Regions from separate parts of the Paucilactobacillus salsurae genome, predicted to be linked through region 3. Evidence: predicted binding sites of a transcription regulator. Region 3 holds the regulator's gene; each other region holds the start of a gene.

Region 1 (10,300 bases), on a different contig from region 3:
CGGAGGACTATTAGTTAACGTTAGCAATGTAGTCAGAAATGAATCATTATTATTTAGGATTTTATTTATGGCCTTAGCGGCGGGAATTTTTGAAGAAACAATATGCCGTGGGTTATTATTTTCACTGGCGCTAGATTATTTGCAAAAATCAGCTCATCCATTAGTTTGGGCTGGAATTAGTAATAGCATGGTCTTTGGCTTGTTACATTTTTCCAATATTTTTACCAATCATCAATCTGTTGCAATTACGATCCAACAAGTTTTTTATGCGTTCGTAATGGGAGTTGGATTTTCGGCAATTCGTGTTGCTACAAATGGTCTAAGTTTAGGAATCATTTTGCATAGTCTAATTGATTTTCAACCAACTATTGGCCAACCCATTACTCAAACAAATAGTTGGTTAGGATTGTCGATTGTATTTTGTCCTTTACTAGTAGTAGCAATTATTTATCTTTTCAAAGCGGACAAACTGATTGATTTTAGTTGAAGATACTAAAAAAGCATTCATCATTAGATGAATGCTTTTAAATTGTTATTTGAATGAAAGCCTATATTAAAGTGACATATCAACGACTTCACGACCGACAATTTTACCGGCCTTCATTTCGTCAATAATATCATTTACTTCAGATAATTTGCGTGTGTGTACGATTGGATGAACTTTGTCTTCGGCTCCAAATTGGAAAGCTTCAGCAAGGTCTTGTCGTGTACCAACAAGTGAACCAGCCACTTGGATACCGTCTAAAACAGTTTTAGCAATATTTAATTCCATATTACCTTGTGGTAGTGCAACGGCAACTAAACGGCCATCTGGTTTTAACGAATCAACTGCTGCGGTGAAGGCATCTGCATTAACTGCAGTGACTTGCGCGGTATTAACACCGCCAACTTCATTTTGAATGCGTTCAGCAACATTTTCTGTTTTACGATTAATTAGTAAATCAGCACCTAATTTTTCTGCGGCAGCTAATTTATCAGGATTCCCATCAACTACAACAACGTGAGCACCGAAAACATTTTTAGCATATTGAATGGCAAGGTTACCAAGGCCACCAGCACCAACAACAGAAACCCAGTCACCAGGTTTGGTATTACCGACTTTTAATGCTTTGTACATGGTAACACCTGCACAAGTTATTGAACTAGCTTCGACAGGGTCTAATCCATCAGGAACCTTAACGGCATAGTTTGCGTCAACGATTACTTGTTGTGCCATTGCGCCATCTACTGTAAAACCGGCATTACGGACATTACGACAAAGCGTTTCACGGCCGGTTAGACAGTATTCACAGTGTCCACAGCCACCGAAGAACCAAGCGATGGAGACACGATCACCAATCTTTAAATTAGTGACGCCATCACCTAGTTTGCTGACACGACCGACACCTTCATGACCAATGACTCGACCAGGGAATTTCCCAAAATCACCATTTGCAACGTGCAAATCAGTATGACAAAGACCACAATATTCTACATCAACAAGCGCCTCTCCATAATTTAGTGGGCGCAATGTTTTTTCGATAATATCAACATAACCATCAACTGGATCGCGAACAACAGCAGCTTTCATTAAAAACAACCTCTTTCTTGCTGAAATTTTTAGTTTCACAAAATAGTTGTGAAGCTCTACAAGTTGAGATTAACAGAAAATTTCACGATATTCAAGTGAAATAGTGCACAAAATTAAAAAAATAACAATTAAGAATCCTTGTAAAATCGCATTTTCATGGATGATTATAAACTAAAAAATGAAGTGAACGTTTCACATATCAGTAATAATCATTGTGAAATTAAACTTAAAAAAATTTGAAGACGCAACCGAAGCTACTATGTTTGATTAAATAATTATGATAAAATAACTATGTTTGTGAAAAGCGTTTTAGTAAAAAATTAAATAAATACGAAATTACAATGAAGAAAGGAATAAATTCATGAGTCGAATTCTAATTATTGAAGATGAAGAAAATTTAGCACGTTTTGTGGAACTAGAATTAAAACACGAAGGCTATGACACCGAGGTCCAATTGGATGGTAGAGGAGGCCTTGAAGCAGCTTTAAATGAAGATTTTGATATGATTTTGTTGGACCTAATGTTACCTGAATTGAACGGCATCGAAGTTGCAAGGCGGGTTCGTGAAGTTAAGAGTACGCCAATTGTGATGATGACTGCCAGAGATTCAGTGATTGATCGCGTTTCTGGCCTAGATCACGGTGCTGATGATTACATCGTTAAACCATTTGCAATTGAAGAACTTTTAGCACGAGTGCGCGCATTATTACGCCGGATTAATATTGAAGGTCAAAATAGCAAAAGTGCAGATTTCCATCAAACGACGGTTACATATCGTGATCTAACGATTGAAAAAGAAAATCGTGTTGTTCGTCGTGGCGATGAAATTATTAATTTAACCAAACGCGAGTATGAGTTATTACTGATTTTAATGGAGAATGTTAATGTCGTGATGGCGCGCGAAATTTTATTGAATCAAGTTTGGGGTTACGAATCTAATGTCGAAACTAATGTTGTTGATGTTTATATTCGTTATCTTAGAAATAAAATCGATAAAAAAGGACAAAAGAGCTACATTCAGACGGTTCGTGGAACTGGATATGTAATGCGCTCAGAATAATATGAAGTGTTTAGGTGGTGTATGTTAATCTTTGCAAGCCAAAAAAAATACAGTTAAATACCGCTGGTCTTTAAAATTAAAATGGGCAATTGGTACTTCAGTTGGCGCACTGATTATCTTTGCGTGTTTGACTTTTGTCTTGTTTCATTCATTCACACAAGATTTATTGAAACAAGAAACCACGCATGTTAATCAAACCGTTAAAGTATTGAAAAGACAGTTGGGGCAAAATAATGCGCAGTTGACTAGTGCCTCTGTAAAAAAAACAATTCGGCCAAATGAACTGGTTGATAAGGGTGCAAGCACCCCGAGACGTTTGTATCGTAATGACGTTGTTAAACAACTGAGTTCGACAAGCGTGATTGTTAATATTACTGATGTGAAAGGGAACTCCTTATTCACAACTGGAAAAAGCCAACAAGCAGCTGTTACGCGAGAAAAAAAGACTCAGGTTGTAGCTAATCATAGTAAAAAAATGATTGTTGCAAATTACCCAATTCGTTCCCAAAAAAACCATCAAATTATTGGATACGTGCATGTAGAAAATCTGCTCGCAAATTATTATGACACGTACGATAGGTTGATTATCATCTCGATCCTCGTCTTAATACTGGTTATTTTGGCAAGTGGTCTAATGGGTTATTTTCTTTCTTATTTCCTACTGCGACCAATTGACGATATCCATGACACTTTAAGTGAAATGAAAAATGATCCCACTAGTGAAAAAAGAGTTCCAGAAATGCATTGTAATGATGAATTGTCGGATTTGGCAGATATGTTTAATGATATGCTAGATCAAATGCAGCGCTACATTGAACAACAGTCACAATTTGTGGAAGATGTTTCTCATGAACTAAGAACGCCAGTGGCAATTATTCAAGGACATATGGAAATGTTAAATCGTTGGGGTAAAGATGATCCTAAAGTTTTAGATGAGTCCTTGAGTGCATCGTTAAAAGAAACAAAACGGATGCAAGACTTAGTTCAAGAGATGCTTGATTTGAGTCGTGCTGAACAAGTTGAGATCAACTTCCGTGATGAGCAAACTGAGGTTCGCGAAGTTGTTCATCAGGTATACAATAATTTTAAAATGATTCATCCTGATTTTTTATTTATGTTGGATGATGATTTAAAAGAAAATGTTTGGGTCCAGATCTATCGTGATCATTTGGAACAGATCTTGATCATATTATGTGATAATGCTGTTAAATACTCGACGAAGCGGAAAGAAATCCATTTGTCGCTTTCTCGTTCAACTAAGCAAATTGAGATTGGCATTCAAGACTTTGGTGAGGGAATCTCACAAGAAGATATGAACAAAGTATTTAATCGTTTTTATCGTGTTGATAAAGCACGGAGCCGTAAAAAAGGTGGAAATGGACTTGGACTGTCAATCGCGCAAAGATTGGTGGAAGGCTACCATGGACAAATTTCTTTAGAAAGTTCATTAGGTTCAGGTTCACTATTCCGAATTACATTGCCAATTTCAAAAATTACTGCAATTGAAGACAAATAAAAAAGGCCTAATGGCCTTTTTGTTTTTTTTAAGATTCAGGATGTCGAGATTGTTTGCCGGCATTACGATTTTTGTGCTGTGTTTCAGTTGGTTGTGGCTGTTTTAATTCATCAATGGTCTCTGAAGTAGTCGTTGGTTCCACTACAGGGGTAACAACTTTTCTTGTGGGATGTTTCTTCATTTCTGCTTCAATTTCACGTCTAATTTTAGGACGATAGAGATTGATGATGAAGGTTTGAACAATTGCGAATAATCCACCAATAAAGAAGTACAGGCCTAACCCGGCAGAAGAAGAAAGTGTAAAGAATAGAATCATAACTGGGCTAGCAAAAATGGCAATTCGCATCTGCTTTTTCTGTTCTTGAGGTACGCCTAACATTGACAAGTATCCCTGAATTAAGTAAGTGACAAATGATAAGACGGCTAACAAAATGCTTGGGGCGCCTAATTTGATACCCATAAAAGTTGCACTTGATAGGTCAGGTGAATATCTGATGGCTGCATATAATGCAGCAAAAATTGGCATTTGAATGAGTAATGGCAGACATCCCATTCCGCCAGTGACACTAATGCCATTGTCACGATATAACGCCATCATTTCCTGGCTGACAGCAGCCTGCTCTTCTTGGGTCTTTGCCGCTTTTTGACGTGCTTGAATAGCCTTCATTTGTGGTGCCACAGCACTCATTTTTTCTTGAGTAATGGTTGACTTACGCATTTGACTAATCATGACTGGTAACAAAATCATGCGAACAACAAAAACGATGACCACAATTGACCAACCGTAACTGCCACCCAAAAAGTTAGCCATCCATTCCATAACGTGTTGGGTTGGTTTTGCTAGATAATCATAAATCATACCATAGGGTTTACCCGCTTTATTGACACGAACACATCCGCTTAAAAATAAGGCCAATGTTGTGATTAAAGTAATTACTGTAATTTTTTTATTCTTCATTATAAATGACTCAAATCCTTTTTGATATTTTCTCGTAAACAGTAAGTACTATACAGTATTTAAGTAGTAAATGCCACTAACTTTTCGAGGTTAACGAATTGAAAAATTATTAAAGTGTTGTTCTTTAACTGATTGAGAAAACACATGATCCACTCGTGAAAATGATGTGGGACCATTTTTGATCGCCGTTAAAAAGTGATCAAGATTTGTGTCGGTACCACTAGCCACAATGTACACACTACCATCCGCTTGATTAGAAACGTGGCCGGTGATATGCCATTTTTTTGCCAGCATCATGGTCGTATATCGGAAACCAACGCCTTGAACAATGCCTTCTACTGTTATTTGAATTGTTTTCATCTTTATTCTTCCTTACTAATTAGTTCGTGTATTTCATGGTATAATTGTCGTCATGAGGTGATCAGTCAATGGACAAAATAACGTCTGTGCAAAACCAACATGTTAAACGTTGGAAAAAGTTAGCAACCAAAAAAGAACGTCAAAAAACGGGTACATATTTGATTGAGGGCTGGCATCTTTTCAATGAAGCAAACAAAGCGTCCATTAACTTTGTTAGTATCATAACAACAAAAGACCAGCTCGCAAAACACGATGACATTTTAACATTAAATGCAGCAATATATGAAGTGTCTCCAGAAGTGATGCAGGCAATTTCGGAAACGGTAACGCCGCAGGGAATTATAGCTGAAATAAATATTCCAAATGATACATCAACTGTACTATCGCATTTTATCGGACCGTGGTTACTGTTAGATGAGGTACAAGATCCTGGCAATATTGGCACGATGATTCGGACTGCTGATGCTGCAGGGTATGAGGGCGTCGTTGCCAGTCCACACGCTGCAGATTTTTTCTCACCAAAAGTAGTGCGTTCAATGCAAGGTAGCCAGTTTCATTTACAATTGCGACAAGGTAATCTACATGAGTGGATTTCGGCCTTAAAACGGCAACAACTTCCAGTTTATGGTAGTGAACTAAATCCGAGTGCTAAAAGTTATTTATCAATTACACCAGGTAACAAGTTTGGTCTAATTATGGGTAATGAAGGAAATGGCATGCATGAAGATATTTTACAACAGACGGATGCTAATTTATTTATTCCAATGGCAGGCCAGGCAGAGTCTTTAAATGTGGCTGTGGCAGCCGGCATTTTGATGTTTCATTTACATGCAATTGACAGTTAATATGCGAAACGTTTGCATTTTTTTGAAAACCGTGTATTATATCTTGCAGGTATCAAGAAAAGGGGCAATGTATGAAAAAGAATGCATGGCAAAATGATCAAGAGTACTTAAACTTAGTTGATGATCTTTTAGCACAACCTGCCGTAAAGAAATTGGCCAATTACACGCAACATCATCATTCAGATCGATTACAACATTCTATCAGCGTCTCATTTGATAGTTACCAAATTGCCAAAAAAATGAATTTGGATTATCGTAGTGTTGCTAGGGCTGGATTACTGCATGATTTGTTTTACTATGATTGGCGGACAACAAAGTTTAATCTTGGATCACATGCTTTTATTCATCCACGAGTGGCTTTACGCAATGCAGAAAAAATTACGCCATTAAATGATATGGAAAAAGATATTATTTTAAAACACATGTTTGGCGCAACACTGGCGTTACCAAAGTACAAAGAGAGCTTATTAGTTTCTTTAGTTGATGACTACGAAGCAGAACATGAGTTTTTCAGTCCAATGCGTAAACGGGTTTCCGTTTGGTATCGCAGATTAAAAGTAAGAGCAACATTTTAAATTTAAACTATATTATAAAAAGGGGTGGATGAGTTATGGATCAAGTTATGACCACCGATGAAGAAAACTTCACACTGTGTCCAAAATTCGCAGAAACTTTCAATATTTTAGGTCGTAAGTGGAATGGCCTAATCATTGAGGTCTTACTAAATGAAGGCACACAACGATTTAAGGATTTAGTTAATAATGTACCTAAGTGCAGTGACCGTGTGCTGGTTGAACGCCTCCGTGAGTTGGAACAAGATGGCATTGTTCAACGACAGACTTACAGTGATTCATCTTTAATTATCTACTCACTGACTACTAAAGGTGAAGAACTTCGGCCAGTTATGGACTCTGTTCATGCATGGGGCGACAAGTGGTTTGATAAATTACCTGTTGACCAAGCCGACTAGTTTCACTACAATGTAATTAATAACGTTTATGAGAGTTAGTAAATTTGGCGAATGTTCAGGAAGCTATTGTCATTGACTGTAAGCAATAGTCATTTCAAAAAATTGAATTTCACTTTCATAGTTGATACTTAATCGTATTCCGGTAGAATGCCGTTACCATTCTGTGAGTGTGCATTTAATGCAAACTAGGGTGGTACCGCGATGCTTCGTCCCTTTTTGGGGATGGGGCTTTTTTTGTGGAATCGATAAGAAAAGGAGTCGTCATGGGATTAAAGGATAAGTTAGAACAATTGCGCCAACAAGGCATGCAAGAAGTTAAAGAAACACAAGATCTAAATAAAGTTAATGATATTCGCGTTAAATTACTTGGAAAAAAGGGACCGATTACCGAGGTATTACGCGGTATGCGCGATTTGAGTGCGGATGAACGACCAAAAGTAGGGCAATTTGCCAATGAAATTCGCGATGAATTGACAACAGCCATCGAAAATCGTCGAGCAGAACTAGAAAAGGCAGTTTTGAATGCCCAGTTAACACATGAAAAAATTGATGTGACCTTGCCAGGCACACCAACAGTTCAGGGCCAACCACATGTGATTCAACAAATTATTGACCAACTTGTTGATCTCTTCATTGGAATGGGTTATGAAGTAGCAGTCGGTGATGAGGTTGAGGAAGAACGCTACAATTTTGAAATGTTGAATTTACCAAAAGATCATCCTGCACGAGACATGCAAGATACTTTTTATGTGACGCCAGAAATTTTGATGAGAACCCAAACTTCGCCAATGCAGGCGCGCATGCTTGAAAAGCATGATTTCAGTCAAGGTCCATTGAAAATGATTTCACCAGGAAAAGTTTACCGTCGTGATACAGATGATGCGACGCATAGTCATCAATTCCATCAAGTTGAAGGAATGGTGATTGGTAAGCATATTACGATGGCTGACTTGAAAGGAACGTTAGAGGTCGTTGCGCAAGAATTATTTGGTGATGAGCTAGACGTTCGTCTACGACCAAGTTATTTTCCATTCACCGAGCCTTCTGTTGAGGCGGATATTACCTGTTTCAATTGTTTAGGTAAGGGCTGCTCAATTTGTAAATATACGGGTTGGATCGAGGTTTTAGGTGCAGGAATGACACATCCAAATGTTCTTGAAATGGCCGGTGTCGATTCAAATGAATACGGTGGTTTTGCCTTTGGGCTTGGACCAGACCGGTTTGCAATGTTGAAATACGGTGTCGAAGATATCCGTGATTTTTATCAAAACGACATGCGTTTTCTCACTCAATTTGATCAGAAAGGATAAACATTCATGAAGGTTTCATATAAGTGGTTACAAGAATATTTAGATTTAACAGTAAAGCCAGCCGATTTGGCTGAAAAAATTGCACGAACATCTGTGGACATTAATGATGTTTATTCACCAAGTGATGGCCTCAGTAAACTAGTCGTTGGCCACGTAGAAAGTATGACAGCTCACCCAGATTCTGATCATTTGCAGTTATGCATGGTTGATACAGGTGATGATGAGCCTGTTCAAATTGTCTGTGGTGCTCCAAATGTTGAAGCAGGTAAGAACGTTATTGTTGCTCTTCCAGGTGCACGTATTGGTAATAATGTGAAAATCAAGCGCGGAAAAATGCGTGGGGAAATTTCTGAAGGAATGATTTGTGCACTGCAAGAAATTGGCTTTAGCGAACAAATTGCACCAAAAGCTTATGAAGATGGCATTTGGTTTTTACCAGATGATGCCAAGCCAGGTGAATCTGTTTATCCTTATCTAGGGATGGACGATACGATTATTGACACAGATGTGACACCTAATCGTGGTGACATGTTCTCGATGCTGGGTAATGTGAATGATATTGCGGCATTTTATGGCATTAAACCACATTTCAAAACACGCGAAATCCAAAAATTCAGTGATGTTAAAACAGCCGATTTGGTGAACATTAATATTCCTGACCAAACATTGGCACCAACTTATACCATGTTGGCAATTCAAAATGTTACTGTACAAGATAGTCCACTTTGGCTTCAAATCAGGTTATGGAACGCCGGCATTCGTCCAATTAGTAACGTTGTTGATGTGACAAACTATATTTTACTGAAGTATGGACAACCATTACACAGTTTTGATTATGATAAATTACCTGGTCATGAAATATCAGTGCGTTATGCGCAAGCTAAAGAAACATTTGTTACTTTAGATGAACAAGAACGCGAACTAGATAGTAATGATATTGTGGTAACTGCTGATAATCGTCCAGTTGCATTAGCGGGAACCATGGGTGGGTTAGAAACAGCAATTGACAATCACACTCAAAATGTTTTACTTGAAGCGGCGATTTTTAATCCTATTTTAGTACGGAAACAAGCAAGACGTCATGATCTACACAGTGAGTCATCATCACGATTTGAACGTGGTATTAATCCAGAAACGGTTGAGCAAGCCTTAAACGAAGCCGCAGCTCTAATTGCAGATCTTGGCAATGGTGGCGTTACAAAAGAAATTGTGATTGGCAGCAAACAAGATATTCCAACGAAACAAATCACACTAGAACTTGACCGCATCAATCATGTATTAGGAACGCAGTTATCAACTGAACAAGTTGGTCAAATTTTTGATGATTTACAATTTGGACACGAAATTAATCAAACGCAAATTAAAGTAACAGTCCCTGCTAGAAGATGGGATATTGACATTGAGGCTGATTTACTTGAGGAAATTGCGCGAATCTATGGTTACGACAATATCCCTTCAACTTTGCCGACTCAAACCCAAAACGTTGGTCATTTAAGTGAGCGGCAAAAACTGATTCGATCATCACGCCATATTCTGGAAGGTTTAGGGTTGAATCAAGCTATTAGCTATTCTTTGACGACTAAAGAAAAAGCTCAGCAGTTTGCAATTATTGAAGAAAAAACACCGATGATGTTGGACTATCCGATGAGCCAAGATCATGTTGCTACTAGAATGAGCCTCATCAGTGGCTTACTAGACGATGTTGCCTATA
Region 2 (10,300 bases), on a different contig from region 3:
ATGGTAATTAGTAGGGCAACTCGTCCACGGCTCCTTTGTATGTTTCTATGGTTAATATTATACCATCAATAAGAACTATTATGATACTTAAATAAACGATAACTTTTAGTAAATGCCATCTTATTCCGGTTGTGTATCTTTCAATATGATATTAATTATCAAAAGTATTCAAATTATCTTGATATTAGTTTGTTAATCAGGTTAAATAGAATTGAGTAATAAATATTGAGCATTAACTTTGGAGGGGTTTACAAATGAAAAATAAAGCGCTAACTTTAACGATTGCTATGTTCAGCCTTTCACTAATACTGGTTGGTTGTGGCAAAAGTGGTGATAAAGGAAATTCTCAAGCAGCTGTGAAAGTCGAATCAGGATCTTATATTGTGCCAGACTCAGCCAATATTTCTCAAACTAAGGGAAATAAAGGATATTTAGCACTTAAAGTACAAGTGAAGAACAAAACTGATGACGACATTTATGCTAGTGGCAGTGATTTTAAATTAATTGATAAAGATGGGCACAAAATTAGTACAAAAGATGATGTTTATATGTCTAATGACGATGATGATTTTAAAACCTTTAGCGAAAAGATCGATGGTGGCGATGACGCAGACGGTTATATTGTTTTCCCAGTTGACAAGACAGCTAAATACACTTTGAAATATTTACCTGATGTTACAAGTGGTGATTCAAAAGCAATTAAAATTAACGTAGCAGCAAATAAGTATAAAGATGGTACCAAACAAGCGCAAAAAGCGGTACAAGCTTATGTAGACACAATCTTCTTAGGCAAGAGTGATAGTAATTATTCAAAATATGTTGCTAACGATAAAAATGAAGAAAAAGATAATTTTAACGATAAATTGAAAGATAATTTAGATACTGAACTCAGCGACGCTGATCTTTCCGATGATCAATTTAAAGCCGTATCTTCTGCATTAGAGAAAGCCAATGCGGATCGTGGAAGCGTTGAGTATAAGATTGAATCTGCATCCGCTGAATCTGCAGAAATTTCGGTTAAGGTTAAAGCAATTGATTTAGACGACATCTCCGATCAAATTAACGATCAGGTGATGGATGCCATTGATAACGGTAAGTTGGATATTGATGCAAATAATCAAGAAGCCGTTAACAAGGTGGTTGATAATATTGCAGACATTTTGAAAAAAGCAGATGTCAAATCAGAAAGTTATGATACCAAGATTAAAGTTTCAAAAGAAGATGGCAAATGGAAAATTGATTCAGAAGATAACTCATTTGACAGCTTATATGACGATTTTAGTGGCCAAATCTATTAATAACAATGGGTTGTTAATTTAATAGTGATAAACAAAACCTGCTACTCGATTTGGAGTAGCAGGTTTTGTCTGTTTATTTTGGTAAAACTAGTTTTTCTTTGTGTGTTTTGAATAATTCAGAGCGCACTTTTAAGATCAGACGGTCAATTTCTTGTTCATTTGTTGTATCTGCTTTAGAGCGAATGGCGATAATTGGCAGTGCAGGTGGCTCCTCAAGCAGCTTTAAAACCCGCAACGGTGCATGATTATTAAGCATGAATCTGACCATGGATTCTGGAACCAAAGCCCAATTTTGTGGATTAAGGAGGTATGAATTAACGAGACAACTAGAATCTAACTGAATAAACGGTTGTAACTCACTGTCCCAACACATTAAATGCCAATTTAAATAAGTTTGATTATAGGGGATGAACACTTCATCATGGCGAGACAGCATATCGGCACTAACTGTATCTGGATAATTACTATGCAGGTTAGTAACCAATAAAAGGCGTTCTTCACTAATTTGACGGGCATCAATTTGGTGGCGTGATGATTTACTGAAGGTAAAACCAACATTAATAGACCCATCATTGACGGCGTCATATGTATTGCTATTACTGTTTGAATTTTTAATTGAATACCGCAGTAATGGATCATCTTCTAAAAGAAGGGGACAAACCAAGGATAAAATAGAAACACAAATATCAGGAGCTCCTAAAACACTGACAGAGTGATAATTTGCATATTCTTTAATATTACTGGCTTCACGAGCCAACTGAACCCATTGCTGTGCAATCGGAACTAATTTTTCACCATATTTCGTTAAAGTAACGGTTGCCTGACCCTTAAGTCGATTAATCAATTTAACACCTAGTTGACTTTCCAAGCGATTGAGGCGGTTACTCACAGCCGCTTGAGTAATATACATCGCTTCAGCTGCCTGCGAAATTTGCTTATACTCCACAATTTTTAAAAATGTTTGTAAAAGTTCCGAATTCAAAATATCACCCCCTCAGATGTAAGCGCTGTAATGAACTGATTTTTCTATTATATACTATTTTGATTATAAAGTTCGATTGATGTGCCAGCATCCGTCAATTTTAGAATCGTGATGCTGCCATTTTCAGGATAATTTCCTAATGTATTGATGTCATGTTCGTCAGCAAGTGTTCGAATAAAGGTACCATGTGTTACTAGTAAAACGTTACTATTATCAGGTGTATTTTCATGAATGAATGATAAACCTTCATGCCAGCGATTAAGGACTTGGTCATTAGTTTCAGCACTTTGACTTGGATCCTCTAATTTCATTAAGCGACGAGCTTCAGCGAGACTTTTTTTGCGAATGATATCTTCTTGACCTGCATATCCATGTGGTTGACCAACTCGTGTCCAAGTTTCGTCAGAATCTAATCCTTCAAAGTAACCAAAAAAAACTTCGCGAAATAATTTGCTTTCTTCAATAGTAGAAACTTTATGATCTAATTGATCCAAAATTAGATTTCGTGTGTCAATCGCACGTCTTAAATCTGAAGAAAAAGCAGTCGTGAACAAAATTTTTTTTAATTTTTGGCCAGTTGTAATTGCATCAGTTTGACCTTGTTTAGTCAAATCAGAGTCACACCATCCTTGCATACGGTTAAAGGTGTTAAGCAACGTCTGCCCATGTCGAACAATATAAACAGTTTGCGTCGTCATAGTTGCCTCCTTAAATATAATCCTATCTTATCTGAAACTTTTTTAATATTCAAGCTTGTAATGAAAGCGCAAACATATATAATGTAAATAAGCAATAAAATTTATATTGTTGTGAGTTAATTCTGTATTTGCTATTTTTTCTCACGGGAACTTATATTTAGGAGGGTATTTATAATGCATGTCACTTTAACTGTATGGCAAGCTTTACTGATTGCCATTTGGGTTGCATTAGTTGAATCACGTATCTTAGGATTCGCCACTTTAACGATGCGTTTTAGCCCATTAATGACCGGAATGATGGTGGGCTTTATCATGGGAAATATTCACCAAGCCATGATTGTTACGGCTGCTATTCAACTTGTTTACATGGGATTTGTTGCACCAGGTGGTGCACTTCCAGCTGAACCATCAATTGGTGCTGCGATTGCCGTACCAGTTGCGTTACTTGGTCACATGAGTCCACAAGGTGCGATTGCAATTGCCGTGCCGGTTGCACTTTTGGGAAGTTACCTTTATCAATTTAGATTCTTCCTTAACACTTTTGCCATTAAGCCAATGGATAAATATGCTGCTGAAGGTAATGCACGTGGATTGAAATTATCCATTATGGGAATTCCTACGTTGATTTCATTTGTTTTATTCATTCCTTTGATGTTCATCGCACTTTACTTTGGTGCCCCAGTGATTTCAAGTGTTGTTGCTAACATTGAACACGGAACATTAATTCACGTCTTGAATAGTGTCGGCGGTGGTCTTGCTGCTTTAGGTATCGCAATCATCATGCAAGTTATTGGAAAGAAACGTTTGCTTCCATTCTTCTTCCTTGCATACTTCATGAGTGTGGCCTTTGCAAAACTACAAATCAACATGACAATTTACGCTATCTTTGGTGTAATCTTTGCGATCCTTTACGTAATGACTACGTCAAACAAACCAGCACAAGACTAATCAAAGGAGGAAATTAAAATGGCTGACAATCAAGCAGTAGAAGCAACTAATGATGATACACAAGCAACAACTGAGCACCGTATTCCACAACCAGATGCCATTACCAATAAAGACTTAATGAAGTCTTGGTTTGGTTGGTGGTGGGCTAACGAAGTTCCTCATACATTTGACCGTATGCTGGCTCCTTCATTTGCCTTTGGTATGATTCCAACATTACAAAAACTTTATAAAGATAAAGATGAGTTAGCAAAATCTTTCCAACGTCATTTATTGTTCTTTAACACCCAAGCTACTTGGGGTGGTGGAACATTAACTGGTGTTACAATTTCACTTGAAGAAGCACGTGCCAAGGCACTTGCTAACGGTGAAGAACCAATTTCTGAAGACATGATTAATAACACAAAAGTTGGTTTGATGGGTCCTCTTGCCGGAATTGGTGATTCAATTGACTCTGGTACTGTTCAATATATTTTTATCGCTATTTTCTTACCATTTGCTAAGCAAGGTAACTTCTTAGGTGCATTGCTACCATTTTTATGTTTTGCAATTGCAACCTTTACTTATGGTTATTACTTCACAAAGATGGGTTATTCACTTGGACGTTCAGCTGCTAAGGAAATTATGACAGGTGGCCGAATTGCTAGCGTGATTGATGGACTTGGTGTTCTAGGATTGTACATGATGGGTATTTTAGCCGGTCAGTATATTACGATTCGCAGTTACTTGAAGTTCTCAATTAGTGGTAAGGTCTTTAATGTGAATACCATTTTGAATCAAATCTTACCTGGTCTATTGCCTTTACTTGCTGTTGTATTGCTTTACTGGTACTTCCAAAAGCAAGGCCTCAAGATCACCCGTGGATTACTCTATCTTACTGGTGCATTGATCGTCTTGAGTATTTTCTACATCATCTAATTTGTCGTATTTTAGGAGGGTCATATTTAAATGAAACGTGCATTCTTAGTAATTACTCATGGTAATATGGGTATTGAAACCGTTAAAAGTCTAGAATTGTTAATGGGACCACAGGAAAATGTTACTGGTCTTGGCTTGCATCCTGGTGAATCTGTGGATTCATTGCGTGAACAAGCATACCAAGTTTTAGATGATAACTCAGCAAAGTATGACGAGACAATTGTGCTCGTTGACTTACTAGGTGGTAGTCCTTCAAATGTTGCTTTGTCAACACTTTCGAAGTACCGCGAATTAAAGATCGTGACAGGATTAAGCTTGCCACTTCTCATTAATTTACAAAACTTTTCTGACGCAACTGAAGATACTGATAAATTAATCAATGATTCAATTGAAGTTGCTAAAGATGGTGTTAAATTAATTGATAAAAACTTCTTAAAGCACGATAATTAGAATTAGGATACAAAGTTATAAATTTTTGGAGGAACCTAACATGGGAAAAATTAATATTGCACGTATCGATGATCGTCTGATTCACGGTCAAGTTATGCAGAAGTTAACTAAAGGTCGCGGTACTAACGCTGTTTACGTGATTGATAATGGAACAGCTGCCGATGACTTTATGAAGGATATTTATGTTAGTACCAACTCAACTGGTGGTTTGAAGATCCGTGTTTACAGTGCCAAAGAAGCTGCAGACGAATGGAAAAAAGACCAATTTGGTAATGACACAGTTATCTTAGTATTTAAGTATATCAAGGAAGCTAAGGAAGCTGTTGATGCTGGTCTTGAATTAGACTCATTAATGGTTGCTGGGGTTTCTAAGAAACCTAATACCAAGGCTGTCATCCCAACTGCCTCAGTTAGTGATGAAGAAGTTGAAATTCTTCACGAACTTAAGGATAAAGATGGTATTGATGTATATTTCCAAACATTACCAGATACCAAGCGAGTTGAACTTTAATTCAATTAGCTCATATGTATTTTTTGAAAGGGAGATGAAAATCTCTCTTTTGGTATTTTAAGGAGAGCACCTAAGTATGGAAGAAATGTATGAAGTTTATCCTGATAAAGTCAGAACGTATATGACCACGACTGTTTTTACTTTTTTTACAGTTTGTTTCTTTATAGTTGTCTTTTTGAAAACTTGGTTGGTTATTAAAATCTTTGCGGTTCTTTTTGGTGTTTTATTTGGCTATTTAGCTTATCAAACGTTTCGCAATGGCCATTTAAATCATCCTGATTATGTCATTAATCAAGATGGTGTGATTGACAATACCAAAACACCAGCTGTTAAAGTGACGTGGGATAACATTTTAAAAATCGAAATGACACCAAACAATGCGGTGATGCAGATTGGTATTTTGGCCAAGAGTACGGTGAATGACCAAACTGAATTATCGACAGTGATGAAAAATAATATGTCGGCGAATGGTAATATTGCCTTTTATTCAGTTATGATCGATGGTTTTAAGTACCGACAAAAGCCATTTTTAGCCATTTTTAAAGAACTAGAACGACAAGGGGTAAAACATAATCCTGAAATTTTGATTAGTGAATATATTGACCCTGAAACTAAACGAAAAATGGCTGATAAACGTGATGCACAAATCAGGGCAGCACGAAAGCAAAAAAAGATGGAATATCGGCAAGCGCACCCAAAGAAACATTGGTGGAGTCGGTAAAATTACAGTTATATGATCTATGGAGCTGTGTCTATTTAGACGCAGCTTTTTTAATTAAAAAGATTGAAAAATGTTTCACAAACTGATATAACAGTGGTGTGGGGGAAATTTAATAACTTTGACTTAGGAAAGGAAATGATTTGATGAAGATAAAAGCAGCTGTTGTCGATCAAAAAGGTTCCAGTTTTCAAATTAAAGATGATATTGAATTAGCGCCAATGCAGGACGATGATATTCAAGTTAAAATGGTGGCTAGTGGTATTTGCCATTCAGATGAGGCTTTACGTAAAGGTGATGCTGAAATTGGATATCCCATTATCTTAGGACATGAAGGTTCAGGAATTGTTGAAAAAGTTGGTTCACATGTCCAAAATTTTGAACCAGGTGATCACGTTGTCTTGTCATTTTATTCATGTCGAAATTGTGAAAATTGTCTAAGAGGTATCCCCACGCAATGTTTACATTATGCAGAAAATAATCTTTCTGGTGTACGTCCTGATAAGAGTGCTCATTTTACAGAAAATGGACAGCAAGTTGCAGATATGTTTGATCAATCATCATTTACAACTACGACGGTTGTTCGTGAGAGCAATGCTGTGAAGGTGCCAAAAGACCTTGATTTACGAAAATTAGGACCTTTAGGCTGTGGTTATGTGACAGGTAGCGGAACGGTCCTTAATACGCTAAAACCGCGTCCAGGGCAAACCATTGCTGTTTTTGGAACAGGAGCAGTTGGACTAGCCGCAATGATGGCTGGAAAGATTTCAGGTTGTACAAAAGTAATTGCTGTTGATATTGTGGATTCAAGACTAGCATTAGCAAAAGAATTAGGTGCTACAGATGTGATTAATAGTCAGCAACAAGATGCTGTGGCTGCTATTCAAGAGTTGACCAATGGTTACGGTGTTAATTTTGCAGTTGATACAACTGGAGTGACATCTGTAATGGAGTCTTCCATTAAAGCATTACGACAAGGTGGGACAAGTGCTTGTATTGCGGTCACACCTAATCATATTGATGTTGATACATGGAATGACCTGTGTGTTGATGATAAATCTGTGATTGGTGTCAACATGGGCGATTCAGTGCCTCAAATCGATATTCCACGGTTAATTGAATTTTATCGCCAAGGGATGTTCGATTTTGATAAAACTGAAAAATTCTACCCATTTGAGGATATTAACCAAGCAAATGCCGATTCAATGAGCGGTGAAACCATTAAACCAATATTAATTATTGACAAAGACTATCAATTCTAAAAAAAGATTGTGATAAAGAAATGCGCTTTTAGCAATATCTTTATCACAATCTTTTTATTCATCTGGTTCAATATTAGCTGGTAGTTTATTTCGTAAATAGGTTATCAACGCAGGCAGTAAGGAGATGCCGATGATTCCCAAAATTACAAATGTAAAGTTTTCTTGAACAATGGGTAAGTTACCAAACAAATAACCAGTAGTACAACACAAGATAACCCACAAAAAGCCACCAAGAACGTTGTAACTTACGAATTTTTGATAATTCATCCGACTTCCACCAGACACAAATGGTGCAAAAGTACGAATAAATGGCATGAAGCGGGCAATCACAATTGTTTTACCGCCGTGTTTATCAAAAAAAGTTTGTGCTTTTAACAGTTTTTCTTCATTGATTAATTTTCCTAGAAATGAATTTTTACCAATCAGACTACTGGTATGTTTACCAATTTCGTAGTTAAGTGTGTCGCCAAGCACAGCTGCTATAAAAAAAGTGACCATTAATAACCAGATATTTAAACCGAAAGCCTGATTAGCTGCAAGCGCACTGGCTGCAAACAATAATGAATCACCAGGTAAAAACGGTAGGATGACAATTCCTGTTTCAATGAAAACAAGAATAAATAAGATGAGGTAGGTAAAGGAATCAAATTGATTCACAATTTGAATCATGTGCTGATCAATGTGAATAATGAAATCGATTATCTGAGGCATTATAGTCTCCTGTATCTAAAATTTATTTTTACTATAAGTAAAATTCTACAGAAGAGAATTTAGAAATGGTACAAAAAAGAATCACCTTTAGAATTTTTTAAGTTAAAGCGGTTACAAAAATGTTCAAACCCTAGCTGTTATTTTCTGTATCTAATCCAAATGTTGTTTAGCAGTATAGCGTTGAACATCAATTTTAATCACGCCAACATAATTAATGTCAGACGCAGAAATATTAGGCCATTCTTTGCCGGTTTCATGTAATAAAATCGTTTGCATTGCCTTCTTTTTGTCCAGCACATCAGTTATTAACTGAGCATTGCCGACACCCATGATACTCTGGTAAGCAAATGAATAATCACTAGGGTTACTGCTATTTTCAGGGACCATTAGATGAGCACCGTTATCAATTTCAAAGGCAATGTGACCATCTTTTGAAATGAGCTCTCTTTTTTTGCCAACGGGTGCGCCATGACTATATAAGGTTAAATGACCATCATCTTGCATTTCAAATCCATAATTAGTGGGAACAACATATGGATATTTATCATCGTTGATTCCCAGGTGAATTACATGGGCTTCTAACAATATCGTTTTAATTGTTTCCAAATCAGTGACCTCTCTATTAGCTTTACGCATACTATTCCTCCTCGATATTTTTGATGTTACACATCTGAAATATAGTCGTGAATGGTGTATCAGTCAAGGCTTTAGACTAGGTGTTGAACAGTTTTTTTAAGTTGAATAATCAATTTTTTGTGAATTTTTTAAATCAAACTAGTGAAACGGGTGATATACCAGTCGATTTTAAATGATTTTGTTTTTCACAAAGATATTAACACAACTGCAATGTTTTTCAGACAAAAAATAAGTTATACTAGACATGTAAAAATGTAAACGCTTACAGTAACTATGAAAGGGGTATAGATCGGTGGATAAGGATCGCATTGATGGACTAAGTCAAAACGATGTTGAATTTGAATACATGAAACAATTTGGAGGATTTCCTTTTTATTCATATTCTGGGGACAATATGATTGAAGATATGAGAGATGCTTTAATAAATGGCGAACCTTATGAACAAGCAATTACGCAAAATGTAAGTTTAAATTAGATTAACTCTTAAAAAGAAGTTGTGATAATATCACAACTTCTTTTTATCGCCATAAATCATATGCACTAAAAACTAATAGTAGTGCCACAAATGAATTTAATAATTTAAAATGTTGGTTATAAAATCGTTGGATCAGCTGACCGGCGATTGTCCACGCTAAAGTACCAAGAACACCGATTAACACCATCAAAGTAAACTTCATTGATAATTCACCGAAAATGCCGCTAATTAAGAAGGTGCCCATGCCAGTAATGAAATATAAATAAACTTTAATATTGGTTGTTTGTAAAAGTAAACCGGTAACTAAGGGATGATTGCCAGCAGCTGACGCATTTCCCGGCGTGGAGATGTATGTATGATATGCCAAATAGAGTAAATATAGTGACCCAATAATTTTTAATATAAAAATTACTGACGGATAGTTTTGAAAAAAAGAGGCAAATATTGAGACAATTCCTCCAATAATTAATAGACCTAAAAAAATGCCAGAATTAAAAATTAATCCATGACGAAATCCTTTTTGTTGGCCTTCAGACATTGCCATAATTGTATTGGGACCAGGTGTAAATGACATGATGAAAATAAAAGTTAAAAATCCAATCATTTCGATCTCTCCTTTTTTTATTGCAAATGCAATGATTTACTTAAATACTATATCATGATATAATTGCATTTGCAATAAAATGTTTGGAGGTC
Region 3 (10,300 bases):
ATATGCGGGCGTTTGTGCTCATTCAAGCTCAGTTAATGAAACTAGCTGATAATCGTGCCAGACAGCAAGTGTTATTGGATATGATTATGATGGTTTGGCGTGATCCGTTGATGCTAAAAAATGATTCAACGGCCACGATTAATTTTAATGCAGCCAGTAGTGCGGTCGCCCAAGCTGCCCAAACATTTACAAATCAACAATTAACAGCTTGCTGTGAAGAAACGTTGGCGACCAAACGACTACTGGATCAAAATGTTAGTTTTCAAAATATTGTTGAACGACTAACCATTTTATTAATTCGCATTTTAAAGTAGCAGAGAGGAGATAGGCAATGAGTGAAAGCTTAGATAAAAGTGAAATTTATGATCAATTTGCGCAAGTGACTAAACAAACGAAAGATTTATTGACCAATATGGAACAGTTGCAAGTTAAAATCACATCTGTTTTGGAAGAAAATGCAGAACTTTCGATTGAAAATGAACACTTGCACCAAATTATTGACCAGTATAAAAATCAAAGTGATCCGAGTGACTTATCTTCTTCACGACAAAATTTGCAAAAATTATATGAACAGGGCTTCCATGTTTGTAATGAATATTATGGTAAACGCCTTGATAAGAACGAATCGTGCACATTTTGTTTAGATGCCATTTTTGGCCGCCATCAAAAACAATAGGTTGGAGAAAACTAATGCAACAACAGCAGAGTTTTAAAACTGAATCCCAGGGGAAACTTTACTTAGTGCCAACGCCAATTGGTAATTTAGGTGATATGACTTTTCGTGCGGTTGATACATTAAAGCAGGTTGATTTAATCGCCGCAGAAGACACCCGTAACACACAAAAGTTATTAAATCACTTTGAAATTGACACTAAACAAATTAGTTTTCACGAACATAATACGCAAGAACGGATTCCTAAATTAGTTGCATTGCTAAAAGAGGGGCAATCAATTGCACAAGTCAGCGATGCGGGAATGCCGTCAATTTCTGATCCGGGAAAAGAATTGGTTGCAAGTTGTGTGGCACAAAATATTACGGTGGTGCCATTGCCAGGCGCCAATGCGGGCTTAACCGGATTAATCGCTTCTGGGTTAGTACCACAACCATTTTACTTTTTTGGTTTCTTACCACGCAAAAAGACGCAACAAATTGAACAATTACAAGTGCTGTCACAAAGAGAAGAAACGATGATTTTTTATGAATCTCCGTATCGACTAAAAAAAACAATGCTTAATGTAGCTGCTGCGCTAGGGGATGACCGACAAATCGTATTGGCGCGCGAAATTACTAAGAAGTATGAGGAATTTGTGCGTGGACGTGTGGGTGAAATTAATGATTGGTTGCAAGACAATGAACCCCGCGGTGAATTTGTCCTGATTGTGCAAGGTCATCCACAAGAAGAGACAACTGTAGCAGTCTCACAAGATGATGCTCTGTCTGTTGTTGATGAATTGATTGCTGCAGGCCAAACACCGAATAGTGCCATTAAACAAGTTGCCAAACAGTTTGACTTAAATCGTCAAGAACTGTACAAGCAATACCACCACCTGGCCTAAAGGAGAGGATTTGATTTAAGATGCTTGCAAAAAACGAATTTGAAATGCCACATACAATTACATATTACGAGTGTGATCCAACCGGTAAATTATCGATTGACATGCTGATTAATTTAATCATGTCAGTTTCGGAAGAACAATCACGATCTTTAGCAGTTGATACAAAAGTTGTTGCTAAAATTGGTGGTGGGTGGGTTATTACCAACTACGAACTGCAGCTGACTGATTTACCTGCCGAGGGTGATCATGTGATTTTGGGCACCCGCGCAACGGCATACAATAAATATTTTGCTTTTCGTGAATTCTGGCTAAAAAACGAAACCGGTGATGAGTTGGTTCATATTAATGGCATGTTTGTCTTTATGGATTTTGCCACCCGGAAAATGGCCGCCATTCCAAACGCAATTATTGAACCATTTTCGTCCAAACAGGTTAAAAAGATTCCCCGCATTGATCGACCACAAAAGCTAGATACTGAAGCAATCGACACGAAACAAGATTATCGGGTCCGATACTTTGATATTGATTCAAACCAACATGTCAATAATGCGCATTATTTTAGCTGGATGCTAGATGCACTACCAGCTGATTTCTTGAAGCACCATCAATTAACAAAAATGACGATTAAATTTGAACGGGAAGTTCGCTATGGGCAAACGATTAATAGTCAAGTTAGTCAACCACAACCTGATGGTGACAAGTTATTTACTAATCACCAAATTGAATTAGATGGTGACATTCATGCGCAGGCAAATTGCTGGTGGCAATGAAACTTCGACTGACATTGTGGTAAACTAGAAACATTAATTATTCAAGGAGGAACAACATGGCTATTTTAGTAGCAGGTGGGGCTGGATACATTGGCTCACATATGGTGGCAAGACTAGTAGAACAGGGTCAAGAAACCGTTGTTGTTGATAATCTATCTACCGGACACAAAAAAGCAATTAACGCAAAAGCAAAATTTTATCAGGGCGATATTCGTGATCGTAAAGTGTTAGACACAATTTTTGAAAATGAATCAATTGATGCAGTCGTCCATTTTGCCGCATTCTCAATTGTGCCAGAATCAATGGAAAAACCATTGAAGTATTTTGATAACAATACGGGTGGGATGATTACCCTTTTAGAGGCAATGCAAGCACACGATGTTAAAAAGATTGTCTTTTCATCCACTGCGGCTACTTATGGTGTTCCAAAACAAATTCCAATTAAAGAAACTGATCCTCAAGACCCCATCAATCCTTACGGTGAAAGTAAATTAGCCATGGAAAAAATGATGCATTGGGCAGACGTTGCTTATGGGATTAAGTTTGTAGCATTACGATACTTTAATGTGGCCGGTGCTAAAGAAGATGGCACGATTGGTGAAGACCATGGACCAGAAACACATTTAGTTCCCATTATTATGCAAGTTGCTCAGGGTAAACGTGATGAATTGAGTATTTTTGGGGATGACTATAACACTCCAGATGGCACAAATGTGCGCGATTATGTTCACGTAATGGATTTAGCGGATGCTCACATTTTGGCACTTAAATATTTGAATGCCGGCAATGACAGTCAAGCCTTTAATTTGGGCTCATCAACTGGTTTTTCCAACAAACAAATGTTAGAAGCGGCGCGCGAAGTAACGAAACAACCAATTCCAGCTAAATTAGCTCCCCGTCGCCCTGGTGATCCAGATTCACTTGTTGCTGCGAGTGATAAGGCACGAACAATTTTGGGATGGCAGCCACAATTTGACGACGTTCATGATATTATTGAAACAGCTTGGAAATGGCATTCAACTCATCCTAATGGGTATGATGATCGTAAGTAATGATTAAATTATGCAAAAGAGCAGGGATTCTTGCTCTTTTAGTTTGCAAAAAAACCTAAATAGGTTAGTATTCGTTGTAGCAGGAATTATGTAAGAAGTTTCGAAGGGAAAATAAATGAAGATTTTAGCGCTGGATACATCTAATAAACCACTGAGTGTTGCTTTGTTGGAAGACACAAAACTGGTGGCACAAACCACCCTGAAAGTTGCCAAAAACCATAGCAGCTATTTGATGCCAGTGGTGGAAAATTTATTAGCAGTTGCTGATTGGCAACCAGAAGACCTCCAAAGAATTGTTGTGGCTGATGGGCCGGGGTCATATACGGGCATTCGGATTGCTGTGACAACTGCGAAAACGTTAGCAGCCACACTGAACATTGAATTAGTGGGTATTTCCAGCTTAGAGTTAGTTGCTCAAAATATTCTGACGGTCAGTCCAGAAAAAAATGCGATTGCTTTTTTTGATGCCCGTCGTCAAAATGCATTTGTGGGTGGTTATCAAATTAACCAGGGTAGCACGGTTAACTATTTACCCGATCAACATATTAGTATTAGTCATTTAATTGAACAAATTAAACAATACGCACAGCCGGTCGTCGTAGTAGGAACTATCACGGATGAGTTCAAAACATTAGCGGCAAGTGAGCCGTTGATTCAAATTGGCAGTCCGTCAGCTGCAGTGCCGCAAGCAGGTATATTAGGAATGCTTGGCATAAGTCGCCAACCAATTACTGATGTCGATGCTTTTATTCCCAGATATTTAAGAGTTACAGAAGCCGAAGCAGTATGGCAAAAATCACATCCAGGAGAAATTAATCAGACTTATGTTCGTGAAGTTTAAAAAATGGCTAAAAGATGGTCGCCAGCGACGTCGCAAAGATGAAATTGCTGACGCGTTAGCAATCAAAAATGCCATCGTTGATATTAACGATGTGGATTATTTTATTGCGCGAGCACAGATAACTGATGTGCCTGAAATTCTACAAGTGGAGCAACAAATTTATGGCGCTACGCCATGGAACGAAAATGCGTTTGTCCAAGAAATTCGTCGCAAGCGAGACCGACTTTATTTAGTTGTCCGTAAAAATGATATGTTGATTGGCTTTGTTGGCTGTTCATTTGATCGTGTCCATAATGAGTCGCATATTACAAATATTGCAATTACACCGGCCTATCAAAATAAGGGAATTGGTCGTTATTTGTTGCAGTATTTGTTGAAGATTTCTGCTGCTGTTGATATGCATGTAATTAGCTTGGAAGTGCGAATCAGTAATGAAAACGCGCAAAGACTGTACCGCAAAATGGGCTTTTTAAAACGAAAAATAAAAAAGGGTTATTACTTAGGTGATCATGAGGATGCACTCGAAATGGTTCTCGATTTATCCTATTTAAAGGAGCAAGATTAAGTTGGCAAAACGAAATTTAATTTTAGCATTTGAAACGAGTTGTGATGAAACTAGTGTGGCCGTTATTGAAGATGGCCATCAAATATTATCAAACGTCATTGCAACTCAGATTGCTAGTCATCAACGTTTTGGTGGTGTGGTGCCAGAAGTGGCTAGTCGTCACCACATTGAACAAATTACGCACTGCTTAAATGAAGCGTTAGAGATTGCAGATGTGAGTTACGAAGATCTGAGCGCGGTTGCTGTAACCTATGGCCCCGGATTAGTGGGTGCGTTATTGATTGGGGTTAGTGCTGCCAAAACGGTTGCATTTGCGCATCATTTACCATTAATTCCAGTCAATCATATGGCTGGGCATATTTATGCAGCACGCTATGTGACAGATTTTGAGTACCCACAAATGGCATTATTGGTATCCGGTGGGCACACAGAGCTTGTGTATATTGAATCTGAATATGATTTTAAGATTTTGGGTGAAACGCGAGACGATGCAGCCGGTGAAGCCTATGATAAAATTGGACGAGTATTAGGTGTTAACTATCCAGCCGGTAAAACCATTGATGAATGGGCTCATGAGGGGCGAGATACCTTTAATTTTCCGCGAGCTATGGATAAAGAAGACAATTTTGATTTCAGCTTTAGTGGCTTGAAAAGTGCTTTTATTAACACGGTTCATAATGCACAACAAAGACAGACACCGTTAGATAAAAAAGATCTTGCAGCTAGCTTTCAACAAAGTGTTGTTGATGTGTTGGCGCATAAAACTCAGCGTGCATTAAACGATTATCCAGTTAAACAGCTCATTTTGGCTGGTGGGGTAGCAGCCAACCAAGGTCTGCGAGACCGACTTACTGAAGAGGTTGCCAAACATCATCCTAATACTGAATTGATTATGGCACCATTAAAATTATGTGGTGACAATGCAGCAATGATTGGCGCAGCTGGTTATGTGGCTGCTAAACAAGGCGATAGAGCAGATATGGCGTTAAACGCCGATCCTGGACTCTCATTTGCATCATTAGCATAAAAAAACACTGTTTGCGAAATTTATTATTCCGACAACAGTGCTTTTTTGTTATGAGAAATTTTCAAGTTCTTCTTCAAGCTGAGTCCAATCACTTTCACAGATTGCAATTTTTTCCGCGATTGCCGTCATTTGTGCTTGTGCATCAGCTGATTTTTGGGCGTCAGAATAAACTTCTGGCGTAGCCATCGTTAATTCTAATTGCGCCTTTTGGTTTTCTAAATCATCAAGTTGCGTTTCTAGCTCATCCACTTGACGTTGGAGCTTACGTTGTTTTTTTTGCGTTTCTTTTTGTTGTTGATAATCTTGATTTGTGGGGACGGTTTTGGTTGTAGCAGTGACGGATGTTACTGCCGATGTTGCCTGCTTTTCGAGTTGTTCGAGATAGATGTCATAATCGCCCTTATAGTGGGTCATTTCAGTTTTAGTTAACGCTAAAATGTCTGTGGCCACTTGATTAATAAAGTAACGATCATGAGAAATAAACAGAACAGTGCCTTCGAAATCATTGATGGCTTGTTCTAAAATTTCTCGACTATCAATGTCTAAGTGGTTTGTTGGTTCATCCAAAATAAGAAAATTAGCTTCTTCGAATGTTAACTTGGTGAGTAACAAACGGGCTTTTTCACCACCGCTTAGGGCGTGGACAGGTTTAAACACATCTTCACCAATAAATAGAAAACTACCGAGCAAAGAACGTATTTCTTTTTCGTCAACTGTGAGATGATCATCCCAAATTTCGTCGAGTACCGTTTTATTTGGGTGTAATAGCTGTTGCTCTTGGTCGTAATAGCCAATTGTAACGTTAGTGCCTAATTTCATATCACCTTGAATAAAATCGATTTGATGTAAGATTGATTTTAGCAACGTAGATTTACCGACACCATTGGCACCAATAATGGCATAGCGGCGAGGTTTTCGCACTTCAAAAGTAATCGGGCCGGCAATTTTTTCTTGGTCATAGCCAATCACGGCGTGGTTGACTTGCAAGACAATTTCACCGCTGGAATGTTGGGCGTGAAATGAAAAATGCATAGATTGGCGATCATCTGTGACAGGTCGTTCCAAGCGCTCCATCTTTTCGAGTTGTTTTCGTCGCGCTTGAGCTCGTTTAGTTGTCGAAGCCCGCACAATGTTTTTATTAACAAAGTCTTCCAACTCATTAATTTTTGCCTGTTGTTGATCGTAATGTTTCTGTGCCACAATTAAATTATGAGCTTTTTGGTCAACAAAAGCCGAGTAATTACCAGTGTAGTGAGTGAGTTCATGATGATCTAAATCATAGACCTGTGTAATCACATGATCTAAAAAGTAGCGATCATGTGAAACGAGCAATAACGCACCTGAGTAACTTTTTAAGTAATCTTCTAACCAAGACAAAGTCGCCATGTCAAGGTGATTAGTAGGTTCATCTAAGATTAGAATGTCTGGACGTTGAAGTAATAGTTTTGCCAATGCGAGTTGTGTTTTTTGGCCCCCGGATAAAGAATTAATCGGTGTTTCGTAGTCAACGTTTTCAAAATGAAAGCCATGTAAGACACCCCGAATATTTGTTTCAATCTGAAAGCCCCCAGCCATATCGAAGTCATGTTGTAGCTGATCATATAAGGTTAACGTTTTTTCATAGTCCGGAGTTGCAGGATCTAGAGTGGTAATTTTTTGCTCAAGCTTGTGAATTTGTTGTTCCTGTGCATGTAGATCACTAAACACATTATCCATTTCAGCCCAAATATTATTTTGGCTATCTAAGCCTTGATCTTGCGCTAGGTAACCTAATGTTGCTCCTTTTTTGAGACTGACGGTGCCATCATCAGGGGTCGTTAGTTGCGCAATTATTTTTAATAAGGTGGTTTTTCCAGCTCCATTGCGGCCCACAAGACCGATACGGTCACTGGTTTGCACTTGCAGATTGATATTGTGAAATAAAACATCCGCACCAAATTGCCGTTTCACGTTATTTGTTTGTAACAGTAACATTTAATTTAACCTCATTTGTTTAATAACTTGATTGTATCATAAGTCTTGATCAAGCTTCGACTCACAAAAAATAAATAAATTATTTGCAAAAAGTTTCACAAATTGAGAAGTTATGCTAGAATATTAAGTAACGTGAATTTCACAATCAAGTCATTTAAGGAGGGAAGTATCATGGTGAACCGAAAGATTCCTCGGGCAACAGCCAAGCGACTTCCAATTTACTATCGCTATTTAAATATTTTATTGGATGCAAATAAACGCCGTGTTTCTTCAACAGAGCTCTCTGAAGCAGTGCAGGTTGACTCTGCCACAATCAGACGCGATTTTTCGTATTTTGGCGAACTCGGAAAGCGCGGATATGGGTACGATGTTGAAGATTTATTGAACTTTTTCAAAGAAATTTTGAATCAAGATAAATTGACTAATGTTGCTTTAATTGGTGTTGGTAATTTGGGACACGCGTTATTAAACTTTAATTTCCACCAAAATAGCAACGTACGTATCAGCGCAGCTTTTGATGTGAATGAAAATATTATCAATACTGTTCAAAGTGGTGTACCCGTTTATGCGATGGATGAAATGAGTGAACAACTCCAAGAACAACAAATTGATGTTGTCATTTTAACTGTACCAGAAAGCACAGCTCAAGGAGTGACCGATAAATTAGCTCAAATTGGTGTCCATGGTATTTTGAACTTTACACCATTACGTTTGTCTGTTCCAAAAACGTTGCGTGTTCAAAACGTTGATCTAACAAATGAATTACAAACATTAATCTATTTTATTGATCATTATACAAACAATAATGAACCAGAAGAATAGTTTCTAAACAGAGTCGTACCAGGTGGTAAGGCTTTTTTATTTTGTCATGATTTATGATTTGAAAAATGTGTTCGTAATTCTTGCAATTGAGTCAGAAAATGTTATAGTAGATTTTGTGATTAGCACTTGAGTATGTCGAGTGCTAAAAATAATATTTTTAAATTGATGGAGGGATAAACGTGTTAAAACCATTAGGAGATCGCGTTGTTCTACAAGCTGAACAAGAAGAAGAAAAAACAGTTGGTGGCATTGTATTGGCATCAAATGCCCAAGAAAAGCCAACTACTGGAAAGGTCATTGCCGTTGGTGCCGGAAAGACACTTGATAACGGTGATAAGCTTGCTCCTTCAGTTAAAGAAGGCGACCGTGTATTGTTTGATAAATATGCAGGTAACGAAGTTGAATATGAAGGCGAAAAATATCTAGTTGTTCATGAAAAAGATATTGTCGCAATCGTTGACTAGGGAATAATCGATTTTAAATAATCAAACAATTTTTTATGAGGTGAATTGAAATTATGGCAAAGGAATTAAAATTTTCTGAAGACGCCCGCACAAAAATGCTTAAAGGTGTCGACAAACTAGCAAATACAGTTAAAACAACAATTGGACCAAAGGGTCGTAACGTTGTGTTGGAACAATCGTATGGCTCACCAACCATTACAAATGATGGTGTGACAATTGCCAAGGCAATTGATTTGGAAGATCACTTTGAAAACATGGGTGCTAAGTTGGTTTCAGAAGTTGCTTCAAAAACTAACGATATTGCCGGTGATGGAACAACGACTGCTACTGTATTGACGCAAGCAATTGTCAATGAAGGTATGAAGAACGTGACTGCTGGTGCTAACCCAGTTGGTATTCGTCGCGGAATTGAATTAGCTACTAAAGCTGCAGTTGATGAATTACACAAGATGTCTCACGAAGTTAAGACTAAGGATGACATTGCCCAGATTGCTTCAATTTCAGCTGCTAACCCAGAAGTCGGTAATTTAATTGCTGATGCAATGGAAAAAGTTGGTAACGACGGTGTCATCACCATTGAAGAATCTCGTGGTGTTGATACAACCTTGGACGTTGTTGAAGGAATGCAATTTGATCGTGGCTATATGTCACAATACATGGTCACTGACAACGATAAGATGGAAGCCGATCTCGACAATCCATATATCTTAATCACAGACAAGAAGATCAGCAACATTCAAGACATTTTACCATTGTTACAATCAGTTGTTGAACAAAGCCGTTCACTATTAATCATTGCTGATGATATTACTGGCGAAGCTTTACCAACCCTTGTTTTGAACAAGATGCGTGGAACCTTCAATGTTGTTGCTGTTAAGGCCCCTGGTTTCGGTGACCGTCGTAAGGCACAACTTGAAGATATCGCTATTTTAACTGGTGGTACAGTGATTACTGACGATCTTGGTTTGAACTTGAAAGATGCAACGATTGATCAATTAGGTCAAGCTAATAAAGTCACGGTTACTAAAGAAAACACAACCGTTGTTGAAGGCGCTGGCGCCAAAGAACAAATTCAAGAACGTGTTGACCTATTGAAGGGTCAAATTGCTGAAACAACTTCAGACTTTGACAAAGAAAAACTTCAAGAACGCTTGGCTAAATTAGCTGGTGGTGTTGCTGTTGTCCGTGTTGGTGCCGCAACAGAAACTGAATTGAAAGAAAAGAAATA

The links. Region 3 encodes Rex, which represses fermentation and respiration genes when NADH is low (regulators of the CRP and FNR family bind a similar motif). Its sites were predicted from a motif close to TTGTGAANTANTTCACAA; they were not measured.
Region 1: a site for Rex is predicted at 1,664-1,681, ahead of adhP (alcohol dehydrogenase AdhP). Genes of this name have one in related genera too.
Region 2: a site for Rex is predicted at 6,587-6,604, ahead of ACYVQZ_RS08060 (NAD(P)-dependent alcohol dehydrogenase). Genes of this name have one in related genera too.

Annotation. Positions count from the first base shown of each region.
Region 1 is NZ_BAAHWX010000001.1:354-10,653, forward strand. Features, by position in the region: gene ACYVQZ_RS00005 (CPBP family intramembrane glutamic endopeptidase) at 1-487, shown strand, start outside; gene adhP (alcohol dehydrogenase AdhP) at 554-1,570, opposite strand; gene ACYVQZ_RS00015 (response regulator transcription factor) at 1,932-2,630, shown strand; gene ACYVQZ_RS00020 (sensor histidine kinase) at 2,662-4,146, shown strand; gene yidC (membrane protein insertase YidC) at 4,175-5,104, opposite strand; gene ACYVQZ_RS00030 (acylphosphatase) at 5,195-5,464, opposite strand; gene ACYVQZ_RS00035 (TrmH family RNA methyltransferase) at 5,533-6,309, shown strand; gene ACYVQZ_RS00040 (HD domain-containing protein) at 6,381-6,884, shown strand; gene ACYVQZ_RS00045 (winged helix-turn-helix transcriptional regulator) at 6,920-7,279, shown strand; gene pheS (phenylalanine--tRNA ligase subunit alpha) at 7,543-8,589, shown strand; gene pheT (phenylalanine--tRNA ligase subunit beta) at 8,596-10,300, shown strand, end outside.
Region 2 is NZ_BAAHWX010000010.1:24,203-34,502, reverse strand. Features, by position in the region: gene ACYVQZ_RS08100 (DUF5105 domain-containing protein) at 255-1,298, shown strand; gene ACYVQZ_RS08095 (LysR family transcriptional regulator) at 1,372-2,280, opposite strand; gene ACYVQZ_RS08090 (histidine phosphatase family protein) at 2,328-2,978, opposite strand; gene ACYVQZ_RS08085 (PTS mannose/fructose/sorbose/N-acetylgalactosamine transporter subunit IIC) at 3,153-3,926, shown strand; gene ACYVQZ_RS08080 (PTS system mannose/fructose/sorbose family transporter subunit IID) at 3,945-4,841, shown strand; gene ACYVQZ_RS08075 (PTS sugar transporter subunit IIA) at 4,872-5,291, shown strand; gene ACYVQZ_RS08070 (PTS sugar transporter subunit IIB) at 5,332-5,802, shown strand; gene ACYVQZ_RS08065 (hypothetical protein) at 5,879-6,523, shown strand; gene ACYVQZ_RS08060 (NAD(P)-dependent alcohol dehydrogenase) at 6,667-7,782, shown strand; gene ACYVQZ_RS08055 (VTT domain-containing protein) at 7,837-8,493, opposite strand; gene ACYVQZ_RS08050 (pyridoxamine 5'-phosphate oxidase family protein) at 8,644-9,129, opposite strand; gene ACYVQZ_RS08045 (hypothetical protein) at 9,422-9,604, shown strand; gene ACYVQZ_RS08040 (LysE family translocator) at 9,648-10,208, opposite strand.
Region 3 is NZ_BAAHWX010000006.1:48,151-58,450, reverse strand. Features, by position in the region: gene holB (DNA polymerase III subunit delta') at 1-314, shown strand, start outside; gene ACYVQZ_RS06655 (DNA replication initiation control protein YabA) at 332-676, shown strand; gene rsmI (16S rRNA (cytidine(1402)-2'-O)-methyltransferase) at 691-1,557, shown strand; gene ACYVQZ_RS06645 (acyl-[acyl-carrier-protein] thioesterase) at 1,578-2,327, shown strand; gene galE (UDP-glucose 4-epimerase GalE) at 2,384-3,379, shown strand; gene tsaB (tRNA (adenosine(37)-N6)-threonylcarbamoyltransferase complex dimerization subunit type 1 TsaB) at 3,495-4,220, shown strand; gene rimI (ribosomal protein S18-alanine N-acetyltransferase) at 4,204-4,785, shown strand; gene tsaD (tRNA (adenosine(37)-N6)-threonylcarbamoyltransferase complex transferase subunit TsaD) at 4,787-5,812, shown strand; gene ACYVQZ_RS06620 (ABC-F family ATP-binding cassette domain-containing protein) at 5,861-7,786, opposite strand; gene ACYVQZ_RS06615 (redox-sensing transcriptional repressor Rex) at 7,958-8,608, shown strand; gene groES (co-chaperone GroES) at 8,788-9,072, shown strand; gene groL (chaperonin GroEL) at 9,126-10,300, shown strand, end outside.